Linked DNA regions of Variovorax paradoxus. The protein of the gene in region 1 interacts with the protein of each later gene in a pairwise test. Links are inferred from orthologs where the notes say so. Each region holds a gene or a part of one and is shown on either strand. Other genes may lie near its edges.

Region 1 (5,752 bases):
AAGGGAAGACCCCGATTCAAGCGCGCAACTGAGGGCGAAAACCCCGGCTGTTCGGCCATTCGAATTCCGTTCGACTGTTGACAATCTTCTCGAAACGAACAGGCCGTGGACGACTTCACCGGCCCTCCGGAATGAAATCTCAACACCGAATCCCCTCTCTTGACCAGGCATCGGCCCCTGCCGGCTGCGCAGCCGTGACGAAGGTGCACGCATGAGCACGGCAGTGCCCGCGGGCGACATGCCCAATGCCGGCAACGGCTCCGGTGCAGGCTCCGGCCTGCCCCCGATCCTGGAGCGCATGCGCGCGCAGCCCAAGCTGCCGCTGATCGTCGGCGCGGCGGCCGTGGTGGCCGCGGCCGCCGCGTTCATGCTGTGGAGCCGCGCGCCCGACTACAAGGTGCTCTACACCAACGTGTCGGACCGCGACGGCGGCGCGATCATCGCGTCGCTGCAGCAGATGAACGTGCCCTACAAGTTCGCCGAAGGCGGCGGCGCGATCCTGATCCAGGGCGACAAGGTGGCCGAAACGCGCCTGAAGCTCGCGGCCCAGGGCCTGCCCAAGGCCGGCGGGGTCGGTTTCGAACTGATGGACAACCAGAAGTTCGGCACCAGCCAGTTCGCGGAGCAGGTGAACTACCAGCGCGGCCTCGAGGGCGAGCTGGCGCGTTCCATCGAATCCATCGGCACCATCGAGGCGGCCCGGGTGCACCTGGCGCTGCCGAAGCCTTCGCTCTTCGTGCGCGAGCAGAAGAAGCCCTCGGCGTCGGTGGTGCTCACGCTCCTGCGCGGGCGCAGCATCGACGAAGGCCAGGTCAGCGCCATCGTGCACATGGTGTCGAGCAGCGTGCCCGACCTGGACGCCAAGAGCGTCACCGTGGTCGACCAGCGCGGCAACCTGCTGTCCTCCGCGCGCGGTGCCGACCGCGGGCTGGACGTGAGCCAGCTCAAATATGCGCAGGAGATCGAGGCCGGCTACATCCGCCGCATCGAGGCCATCCTGCAGCCGATCGTCGGCGCGAGCAACGTGCGCGCCCAGGTGGCTGCCGACATCGACTTCTCGGTGGTCGAGCACACCGACGAGAAATACAAGCCCAACCAGGACCCGTCGCAGGCCGCCGTGCGCAGCCAGCAGACGAGCGAATCGGCGCAGCACGGCAGCGGACCGCCCGGCGGCGTGCCGGGCGCGCTGTCGAACCAGCCGCCGGTGAACCCGACCGCGCCGATCGTCGGTCCGCGCGCCCCGAACGCGCCGGGCACGCCGCCGGCCGGTACGCCGGGCGCTCCCGGAACGCCGGGTGCACCGGGTGCCGCCGCTGCCCAGGGCACGACCGCCTCCACGGCCTCGACCGCTTCAAGCGGCCCGAGCAGCACGCGCAAGGACACCACCACCAACTACGAGCTCGACCGCACCATCCGCCACGTGCAGCAGGCTGCCGGCGGCGTGAAGCGGCTGTCGGTCGCGGTGGTGGTGAACAACCGCGACAGCGTGGACGCCGGCGGCAAGAGCACCAGCCGCGCGCTGACCCCGGCCGAGCTCGAGCAGATCCGCAACCTCGCCAAGGAAGCCATGGGCTTCAGCCAGGACCGCGGCGACTCGCTGAACGTGGTCAACAGCGCTTTCGCCCGCGATGCCGACAGCGGCCCCGGCCCCGAAGTGCCGTTCTGGAAGGACCGCGACAACATCGAGATCGGCAAGACGCTGGGCCAGTACCTGCTGATCGCGCTGCTCGCACTGTTCGCCTGGTTCGGGGTGATCCGGCCGCTGGTGCGCCGCCACGCGGCGCCGCCTCCGGCGCCCGTGCCGGCCGCCGAGCCCGAAGACACCGCCCCGGCCGACACGCCGGAAGCCGCCGGACCGTCGCAGGAAGAAGCCCTGCGCGAACGCGAAGCCAACCGCAAGAAGGCCGACATGGACTACGCGCACCAGATCGCCGAGAAGGACCCCAAGCTGGTCGCGGCCCTGATCCAGCACTGGATGAACAGCGATGAGTAACGAAATCGGAACCCGCAAGAGCGCCATCCTGCTGATGGCCCTCGGTGAAGACCGCGCCGCCGCCGCGCTGCACCAGCTGCCCACCTCCGAGGTGCAGGCGCTGGGCCTCGCGATGTCGAAGCTGACTTCCGTCTCCAAGGAAGAGCTGGCCTCGGTGCTGGCCGAGTTCCGCCAGGAAACCGAGCAGCTCTCGGCCCTGCACCTGGGCTCGACCAGCTACATCCGCGCGGTGCTGAAGAAGGCGCTGGGCGAGGACCGCGCCAGCAACCTGCTCGAAGACATCCTGCAGCCCGACGAGCCGCGCGGCGGCATCGACCGCCTCAACGAGCTGGAAGCCGGCGAAGTGGCCGAGCTCATCCGCGACGAGCACCCGCAGATCCTGGCAACGCTGCTGGTGCACCTGGACCGCATGAAGGCCTCCGAGGTGCTCGAGAAGCTGCCCACGCGCCTGCGCCACGACGTCATCATGCGCGTGGCCACCTTCGGCGGCGTGCAGCCGTCGGCGCTGAACGAGCTGACCGACGTGCTCACCGAGATGCTCGCCGGCCAGGGCCTGCGCCGCAGCCGACTGGGTGGCGTGCGCACGGCGGCGGAGATCGTCAACCTGATGAGCACCACGCAGGAAGAGGAAGCCATCGCCCATGTGCGCGAGCAGGACGAGGCGCTGGCACAGCGCATCGTCGACGAGATGTTCGTGTTCGAGAACCTGCTGGGCCTGGAAGACCGCAGCATCCAGCGCCTGCTCAAGGACATCGAGAGCGACTCGCTCATCATCGCGCTCAAGGGCGCGCCGATGGAGCTGCGCGACAAGTTCCTCAACAACATGTCGCAACGCGCCGCCGAAACGCTGCGCGAGGACATGGAACTGCGCGGTCCGGTGCGCGTGTCGCAGGTCGAGGCCGAGCAGAAGGCGATCCTGCAGGTGGCGCGCCGCCTCGCGGAATCCGGCGAAATCGTGATTGCGGCACCTGGCACCGATGACTTCGTCTGACCCCGCCCCGCCCGCCCGAACGGCGCCTCCGGCTTCGGCCGCGCCGACCTGTTCGGCGGCTCGCCCGAACGCCTCGCCGCGATCCAGGCTGCGGCCCGGCAGGCCGCAGCCGGCCCGAAGCCCGCACTTTCCGCCTGGGAACGCTGGGAAATGGGCACGCTCGACGGCGGCAGGCCGCCAGCGCCCGCCGGCCGCAAGACGGCAAGCGCCGCCGCGCGTGCGGGCGTGCCCGTGCCGCCGCCCGCACCGCCTGCGCCGAAGATCGATCTGGCCGAACTGGCCCGCATCCGCAAGGATGCACGCGCCGCGGCCGAAGCCGAAGGCCGGGCCGAGGGCCTCGCCGAAGGCCGCAAGGCCGGCCACACCGAAGGCCTGGCCACCGGCCTCGCTGCCGCCACCGTGCACGCCGAGCGCCTGCGCGCGCTGACCCGTTCCTTCCCCGACGCCCTGCGCCGCGCCGAAGGCGAGCTGGCAGACACCGTGCTCGCGCTGGCCCTCGACGTGGCGCGCCAGGTGGTGCACCGCACGTTCACGGCCGAGCCCGGCTGGGTGCTGCCGCTGGTGCGCGACCTGCTCAACACCGAACCTGCCCTGCGCGGCGAGCCGCGCCTGCTGCTGCACCCCGACGACGCGGCGCTGGTAAAGAACAGCCTGGGCCACGAGATCGAGGCCGCCGGCTGGCAGGTGCGCGCCGACGACACCCTCACGCGCGGCGGCTGCCGCGTGCAATCCGCCAACGGCGAGCTCGACGGCACGCTGGAGACCCGCTGGAAGCGCGTGTCTTCGGTGCTGCGCGACGACAGCGCCTACGGCGCGGAATCCGCCTGAACACCCGATCGCACCGATGCAGACCGTCGCCTCCAACCCTCACCTGCAGACCGTGCGCGCCGCGCTGGACAAGGCGCGCGGCAGCGTCTCGCACGTCACCACCACCACCGCCTCCGGCCGCCTCACGCGCGCGGTAGGTCTGGTGCTGGAAGCCGTGGGCCTGCAGCTGCCCGTGGGCAGCGACTGCCTGATCGAGCTGCCGCCCGGCAATGCACAGCGCTATGCCGAGGCAGAAGTGGTCGGCTTCGCGGGCGAACGCCTGTTCCTGATGTCGCAGACCGAGGTGGCCGGGCTGGTGCCCGGCGCGCGCGTGTTCGCGCGGCCCGTGACGGTGGAGCCGGGCCATGCCGGCGCGGGCAATGCCCATACCAAGCGCCTGCCGGTCGGCATCGGCATGCTCGGCCGCGTGGTCGACGCGGCCGGCCGCCCGCTCGACGGGCTCGGCCCGCTCGACCTCGAACGCAAGGTGCCGCTGAGCTCGCCGCCCATCAACCCGCTCACGCGCGCGCCGATCGACTCGGTGCTCGACGTCGGCGTGCGCGCCATCAACGCGATGCTCACCGTCGGCCGCGGCCAGCGCATGGGCCTGTTCGCCGGCTCCGGCGTGGGCAAGAGCGTGCTGCTCGGCATGATGGCGCGGTTCACCAGCGCCGAGGTCATCGTGGTCGGCCTGATCGGCGAACGCGGCCGAGAAGTGAAGGACTTCATCGAGAACACGCTCGGCGAGGAAGGCCTCGCGCGCGCCGTGGTGGTGGCCGCGCCCGCCGACAACTCCCCGCTGCTGCGCCTGCAGGGCGCGGCGTACGCCACCTGCCTGGCCGAGTACTTCCGCGACCTGGGCAAGGACGTGCTGCTCATCATGGACTCGCTCACCCGCTACGCCATGGCGCAGCGCGAGATCGCGCTGGCCGTGGGCGAGCCGCCGGCCACCAAGGGCTACCCGCCCTCGGTGTTCGCCAAGCTGCCCGCGCTGGTGGAACGCGCGGGCAACGGCTCGCGCGACGCCCAGGGGCGCGGCGGCTCAATCACTGCCTTCTATACGGTGCTGTCCGAAGGCGACGACCAGCAGGACCCGATCGCCGACTCGGCGCGCGCCATCCTGGACGGCCACGTGGTGCTCTCGCGCACGCTGGCGGAGGCCGGCCACTACCCGGCCATCGACATTGAGGCCTCCATCAGCCGCGCCATGACCGCGCTGATCCCGTCGTCGCAGTTCGACACGGTGCGCCGCTTCAAGCAGATGCTCTCGCGCTACCAGCGCAACCGCGACCTGATCAGCGTCGGCGCCTACGCGCCGGGCCACGACCCGCAGCTGGACCAGGCGATCGCGATGTACCCGCGCATCGAGGCGTTCCTGCAGCAGTCGATGGACGAGCGCACGCCCTACGAAGAGGCCATCGGGCAGCTGGAAAACCTGTTCAGGGCCGAACGCCGCGTCTAGGCGCACACAGATTCAGAGATACCAAGCAAGGACTCCCTCCATGACCCGCAAGCTCCCCCTCGGCATGTTGATCGACCTGGCCCACACACAGACGGACGACGCCGCGCGCCGCCTGGGCGCGCTGCAGAGCGCGCACCTGAACGCCAGCCAGAAGCTCGAACTGCTGCTGCAGTACCGCCAGGACTACCACGACCAGCTCGACGCCCTGATGCGCGACGGCCTGCCCTCGTCGCAGTGGCGCAACTACCGCAATTTCCTGGGCACCCTGGACGGCGCCATCGAGCAGCAGCGCGCCATCGCCGCGCAGACCGAGAGCCGGCTGGACAACGGCCGCGTCGACTGGCAGAAGCAGAAGCGCCGACTGAGCTCGTTCGACACCCTGGCCGAGCGCGTGCGCGCCCAGGAAACGATGGCAGCGAACAAGCGCGAGCAGCGCGACAGCGACGAGCGCGCAGCGCGCAAGTTCTTCGACCGCGCCTCGCACCCGACCCTTTGAATC
Region 2 (5,621 bases), on another replicon or contig:
GGCGACCGACACCGGCGTGGCCTGGGGTGCGGCGGGGCCGTTGTTGGCCTCGGCCTTGAAGCTGTGCATGCCCAGCACGGCGGCTGCGACGGCCAGCACCGCGGTCAGGCCGGTGACGGCGGGCCAGAGGCCCTTGCGGGCGGCGGAAGACAGATTTTTCTCGTTGTTCGACATGATGTTCAGTCCTTCTCGATGACTTTGGGATGCAACAGGCCACCCCGGTGCCTTGAAGCACCAGGAGGCGGATTTCGGAAAAAAAGGGGCCCCGCGTGCCGCACCGGCAGCGTGTCAGTCAGGGGCCGGGGTCGGCCGGGAACTAGCTGGGGTGGTTCGTCCCCGCGGGCGGCGGGGTGGTGGCGCTGAAGAACTCGCGGAAGTGCCGCTGCACCGTGGCCTCGCAGGCCACACAGCCCGTGTTCTCGGTGTCGTACAGCGCCTTCGGCCAGTTGGCGGCGCTGGGCAGCACGCTGCTCGTCACCTCGATGCCGGCGCCGCGCAGGCGGTTGGCGAAGGCCATGGCCTCGTCGTGCATCGCGTCGTCCGCGCCCACCAGCACCAGGGCCGGTGCCAGCGCGGCGAGCCGCAGCGAACCGCTCGGCACCGCGTAGGGGTGCGTGGCGTTCGACGGGCAGCTCAGGTATTTCTCCCAGCCGCTGGCCCAGCGGCACTCGGGGGCGTCGTTGGTGGCCTTGCGCAGCGACGCGGTGCCGGCGCACGGATCGAGCATGGGCGACAGCAGGATCTGGCCCGCGATCGGCGGATGCGCCCGGTCACGGGCAATGAGCGCCACTGCGGCGGCCAGGTTGCCGCCGGCTTCCTCGCCGGCCAGATACACCTGCGCCCCCTTGCCGCCGAGCCTGGTTCGCTGCTTGTAGAGCCATTCGAGGGCGGCGTAGCCCACCTCGATGGGTTCGGGAAACGGCGATTCGGGCGCCAGCGGATAGGCCAGCGAGATCACCACCGCACCCGCGCCGGACAGCAGCCGGGCCACGTTGCGGCCGTTGTCCAGGCCGCCGCACACGAAGGTGCCGCCATGGAAATGCAGCACCAGCGGCACCACTTCGCCCTTGGCGCGCTGCCCGTACACACGGGCGCCGACCGGCGCGCGGCCGGGCAGCTCGATCGACAGATCGGCTTCCACGCCTTGCGTGGCGGCACGGACGGCAGCTTCGGCAGAAAGGGACGATGGAGCGGGTGACATGGGCGACCTCGGGGAATTGGGCGATGGATGAAATATAAGGTGCGGGATCAGACGTTGAAACAGGGTTGCCGGCCCTACTCTGTTTCCAATCCGCTAACAATCGGATGGTCACCAGGGAATTGCGCTGCCTGTGTAAGAATCCGCCTCCCCCGGTGTGGGCCGGGTACCCCAGAACAGGCATTCGATGGATCAAATCCAGGCCATGCGCATCTTCGTCCGCGTCGTGGAGGCGGGCACTTTCACCCGGGCCGCGGACTCGCTCGCCCTGCCCAAGGGCACCGTCACCAAGCAGATCCAGGCGCTGGAATCGCGCCTGCGCGTGAAGCTGCTCAACCGCACCACGCGCCGCGTCACGGTCACGCCCGACGGCGCGGCGTACTTCGAGCGCGCCGCGCGGCTGCTGAACGACTTCGACGACATGGAAGCCAGCATGACCAACGCGCAGGCCAATCCCACGGGGCGGCTGCGCATCGACGTCGGCACCTCGGTGGCGCGGCTGGTGATCCTGCCGCATCTGGCCAGCTTCTGCGACCGCTACCCCGACATCCAGGTCGACCTGGGCGTGAGCGACCGCACCGTCGACCTGATCAGCGACAACGTCGACTGCGTGATCCGCGCCGGCGAGCTCAGCGACCAGTCGCTGGTGGCGCGGCGCATCGGCACCCTGCATTTCGTCACCGTGGCGTCGCCGGCCTACGTCAAGCGCTACGGCATGCCGCAGCATCCGAACGACATCGAGAAGCGCCACGTGGTGGTGAGCTATTTCTCGGGCACCACGCGGCGCGTGTACCCGCACGAGTTCAAGAAGGGGGACGAGCACATCGAGCTCAACGGCCACTACCGCGTGTCGGTCAACGAGAGCAACGCGCACATCACGGCGGTGCTGGGCGGCTTCGGCATCTCGCAGTGCATCACCTTCATGGCGCAGCCGCTGCTCGACAGCGGCGAGCTGGTCGAGGTGCTGCCCGACTGGGAGCGCGACCCGCTGCCGATCCACGTGGTGTACCCGCCCAACCGGCACCTGAGCGCGAAGGTGCGGGCGTTCGTGGACTGGGCCGCCGAACTGTTCGCCAAGAACCCGCGGCTGCAGCGGCGTTGAACGGCACCCGTCGGCGTGCACATGCGGCAGGAACGGGCCTGCCGCACATAAATATTTCATCGCCCGCCCCTAAACTTTGGCCGCCCGCTGCCGCTAATCAATGAGAACCCCTGCCGGAGGGCCATGCCCTCTCCGGCCGAACCACGGGCCGCGGCTTCGATGACGAAGTCCGCGCCCGCCAGAACACGTACACCGGCAAGCCAAGCCCATGGATATGAACCTGTCGACCGGCCAGTCCGAAGAGTCCGGCCATCCGGCCACCGAGCCAGACGAAAGCACCAGCGAATTCGGTCGCCGCAACCCGCTGGAGATCGGCGCGCGGCTGCGCAATCTCGTCAACGGCAGCGATTTCCTGACCGTGCAGTACGCGGGCGGACAGCTCGTGACCCAGCTGCTCGACGTGGACGTGCAAGGACGCACCTTCACCTTCGACTGGGGCTCGTCCGCCGAGCAGAACCAAGGACTGCTGGCGGCGTCGCGCTGCCATTTCAGCGCCCAGCCCGATGGCGTGCGCATCGAATTCGCCTCGACCTCGCCGCGCGAGACCCGCTATGAAGGGCTGCCCGCGTTCGAGGCCGACTTCCCCGAAGTGCTCGTCTACCTGCAGCGCCGCGAATATTTCCGGGTCGACACGCCGGTGGTCGATGCATTCACCTGCACGGGCCGCTGGCCCAAGGGCGACGCGTTCCGCTTCGAGGTGCACGACCTTTCGCTCGGCGGCGTCGGCATGCGCACCACGGACGAGCGCGTGGCCAACCTGTCGATCGGCATGTTCTTCCGCAACTGCGAACTGTCGCTCGGCACGCTGGGACGCATCTCGCTCGACCTCGAACTCGTGTCGCAGCGCCCGACCATGCAGCCGAACGGCAAGCCGCGCTACCAGCTGGGCTTCCGTTTCCTCGCGCTGCCGGGCAACGTCGAGGGCCGGCTGCAGCGGCTGATCACGCAGCTCGAGATGAAACGCAACGCGCTGGTGCGCTGACGCTCCAGCGCCCACCGGTCAGTACACCGGCTCGCAGCGCACCTCGGTCTTCACCGAGTTCGCGATGAAGCACTCGTCGTGCGCGCGATGGTGCATCTGCTCGACCTGCTCGCGCGTCGGCAGGTTGTCGCCCGAGAAACTCACCTCGGGACGCAGCGTGACCACGGTCATCGCCATCCGGCCTTCCGCGTTCTTCTCCATCACGCCGATGGCCGCGTCGACATAGCGGTCCACCACGAACCTGCGCTTCACCGCCATGGTGAGGAACCACAGCATGTGGCAGCTCGACAGCGACGCCACGAACATCTCCTCGGGGTCGACCGCCGAAGCATCGGACATCGGCAGCGGCACCACGTGCGGCGACGACGAGCCCGGCACCTGCGCGCCGCCGTCGAAGCCCAGCGTGTGCCTGCGGCTGTAGCCGTTGGCCAAGAAGTCCTGGTCGCCGCGCTCCCACAGGATTCGTGCGGTGTATTCGGACATGTCGGTGGTTCTCCGTGATGGGGGGTGACGATCGGAAGACATTCAGCCTCGCGGCTGCGCAGACGCGCGGATCTGCGCGGCCGTTGCCGCCCAGGCCCGGCCGAGCATGCGAGAGAGGTACGAGCCCGACGCCCACCCCACCTGCTTCCGCGAGAGTCGATGCCGTGCGGCAAAGGCGTCGAGCGACAGCGGGCGGGCTACATTCGCGACCATCGCCGCCTTGTGGGCGAGCCTGTCGGTGAACGGCGAAATCCGAAGCCCGGGGCGGGCGTCCTTCGGTGGCATGGCGGCATTCTCGCCAAAGTCGCCCGGATGCCGCATGTCGCATTCGTGCGCGCAGGTGTCGCGATCCGTCGCACGCCTGCGGCAGCGCTCGGCAAAACTGGACCGCATCGACGCCGCCCAGCGTTTTCCGCAATGACCACCCGACGCTTCCGGCGCTCCGGACTGAAACTGGCGGCCGCCAGCGCCTGCGCGCCGGCGCAATGGCGGCTTCAGAGATCGATGAAGTAGCGGTACTTGATGAGGCTGCCCTGGCTCGGCAGCGTGGTGAAGCTCCCGGCCAGCACGCCGCCGTTGGCCGCGATCACCTTCTGCGATGCGAGGTTGTCGGGGCTGGTCGTGATCTCGACGCGGCCGAGGCCCTCGCCCGCGGCCAGCATCAGCATCGCGCCGAGCGCGCGCGTGGCGTAGCCCTTGCGCTGCTTCCAGGGCACCACGCTGTAGCCGATGTGGCCCAGGCAGTAGGCCGGCAGCTCGACCGTGCCGGGTTGCCAGCGCAGGTCGATGCTGCCGCAGAACTCGCCGTCCCACATCCAGCACTTGTAGCCCGGCAGGCGCGGCACCTGCGTGCCGTCCGGCATGGTGACCGGGTCGCCCTTGCCCTCGCGATCGACCAGGCCCGCGAGAAAGCGCCGGGTGTCCGCCTCGATGGCGGCACGCTCCTCGGCGCCGGACTCGGGGCGCGACTCGTCGCGCGACCAGCCCCGGTTCAGGGCCGACACGTAGCTGGCCAGGTAGGCCTTCCCTGGCCAGACGAGTTCCATCGGGCGCGATGACGCGACGGGTGCCGGCATCTGGCCTAGGCCCCGATCAGCCTGACGAGCAAGGGCACGAGCAGCGCCGTCGCGATGCCGTTCAGGCCCATCGCCAGCGCCGAAAAGGCACCGGCCGTTTCGTTCACCTGGATCGCGCGCGCCGTGCCGATGCCGTGCGCCGCCATGCCGACCGCGAAGCCGCGCACCGCGGGCTCCCTGATGCGCAGCAGGTTCAGCAGGCCCGTCGCCATGATCGCGCCCGAAATGCCTGCGATGGCCGCGGCCACCGCCGCGAGCGAGGGCAGCCCGCCGATCTTCTCGGCCACGCCCATCGCGATGGGCATGGTGGCTGACTTCGGCGCGAGCGACATCGTCAGTTCGTGCGAGCCGCCGAGCGCCCACGCGATGGCAATGGCCGACACGATGGCCGCGACCGAGCCCACGATCAGCGCCACGCCGATGGGCAGCCACAGCCGCCGCAGCCGCCCCACCTGGCTGTACAGCGGCACGGCCAGCGCCACGGTGGCGGGCCCGATCAGGAAGTGGACGAACTTCGCACCCTCGAAATAGGTGTCGTAGGGCGTGCGCGTGAGCAGCAGCACGGTGACGATGACGATCACCGACACCAGCACCGGATTGACGATCGGATTGCGCCCGCTTCGCGTGTGCAGCCAGAGCGCGCCCAGGTAGGCCAGCAGCGTGAGCGACAGCCACAGCAGCGGCGACTGCGCAAGGAACACCCAGATCTCGGAGAGCCTGGCGGGCGCGGTCATTCGGCGTCCTTGCCGGTGAGGCGGATCATCCAGCGGAAGGTCAGCG

Evidence for each region. Proteins that work in one complex are often made in the same cells at the same time.
Region 2: the proteins of fliG (region 1) and AACL56_RS13950 interact in binary tests that used the Escherichia coli proteins (3 or more experiments, as listed by UniProt). The link is inferred for Variovorax paradoxus from one-to-one orthologs.

Annotation. Positions count from the first base shown.
Region 1 is NZ_LR743508.1:895,915-901,666, reverse strand. Bases 986-3,984 are described here. They hold fliG (flagellar motor switch protein FliG), read left to right. Parts: upstream 986-1,985; coding sequence 1,986-2,984; downstream 2,985-3,984. Other genes in these bases: fliI (flagellar protein export ATPase FliI), read left to right, coding at 3,829-3,984; fliH (flagellar assembly protein FliH), read left to right, coding at 3,135-3,812; fliF (flagellar M-ring protein FliF), read left to right, coding at 986-1,993. In the rest of the region: more of fliF, read left to right, coding at 212-985; more of fliI, read left to right, coding at 3,985-5,253; flagellar export protein FliJ, read left to right, coding at 5,294-5,749. UniProt on the Escherichia coli protein: FliG is one of three proteins (FliG, FliN, FliM) that forms the rotor-mounted switch complex (C ring), located at the base of the basal body.
Region 2 is NZ_LR743507.1:3,040,905-3,046,525, reverse strand. The notes cover bases 1,528-4,395. They hold AACL56_RS13950 (flagellar brake protein), read left to right. Parts: upstream 1,528-2,508; coding sequence 2,509-3,282; downstream 3,283-4,395. Other genes in these bases: AACL56_RS13935 (GNAT family N-acetyltransferase), read right to left, coding at 4,260-4,395; AACL56_RS13940 (hypothetical protein), read right to left, coding at 3,808-4,158; AACL56_RS13945 (OsmC family protein), read right to left, coding at 3,301-3,765; AACL56_RS13955 (LysR family transcriptional regulator), read left to right, coding at 1,528-2,300. Outside these bases: AACL56_RS13965 (efflux RND transporter periplasmic adaptor subunit), read right to left, coding at 1-174; AACL56_RS13960 (alpha/beta hydrolase), read right to left, coding at 317-1,201; more of AACL56_RS13955, read left to right, coding at 1,386-1,527; more of AACL56_RS13935, read right to left, coding at 4,396-4,811; AACL56_RS13930 (LrgB family protein), read right to left, coding at 4,847-5,575; AACL56_RS13925 (CidA/LrgA family protein), read right to left, coding at 5,572-5,621. UniProt on the Escherichia coli protein: Acts as a flagellar brake, regulating swimming and swarming in a bis-(3'-5') cyclic diguanylic acid (c-di-GMP)-dependent manner.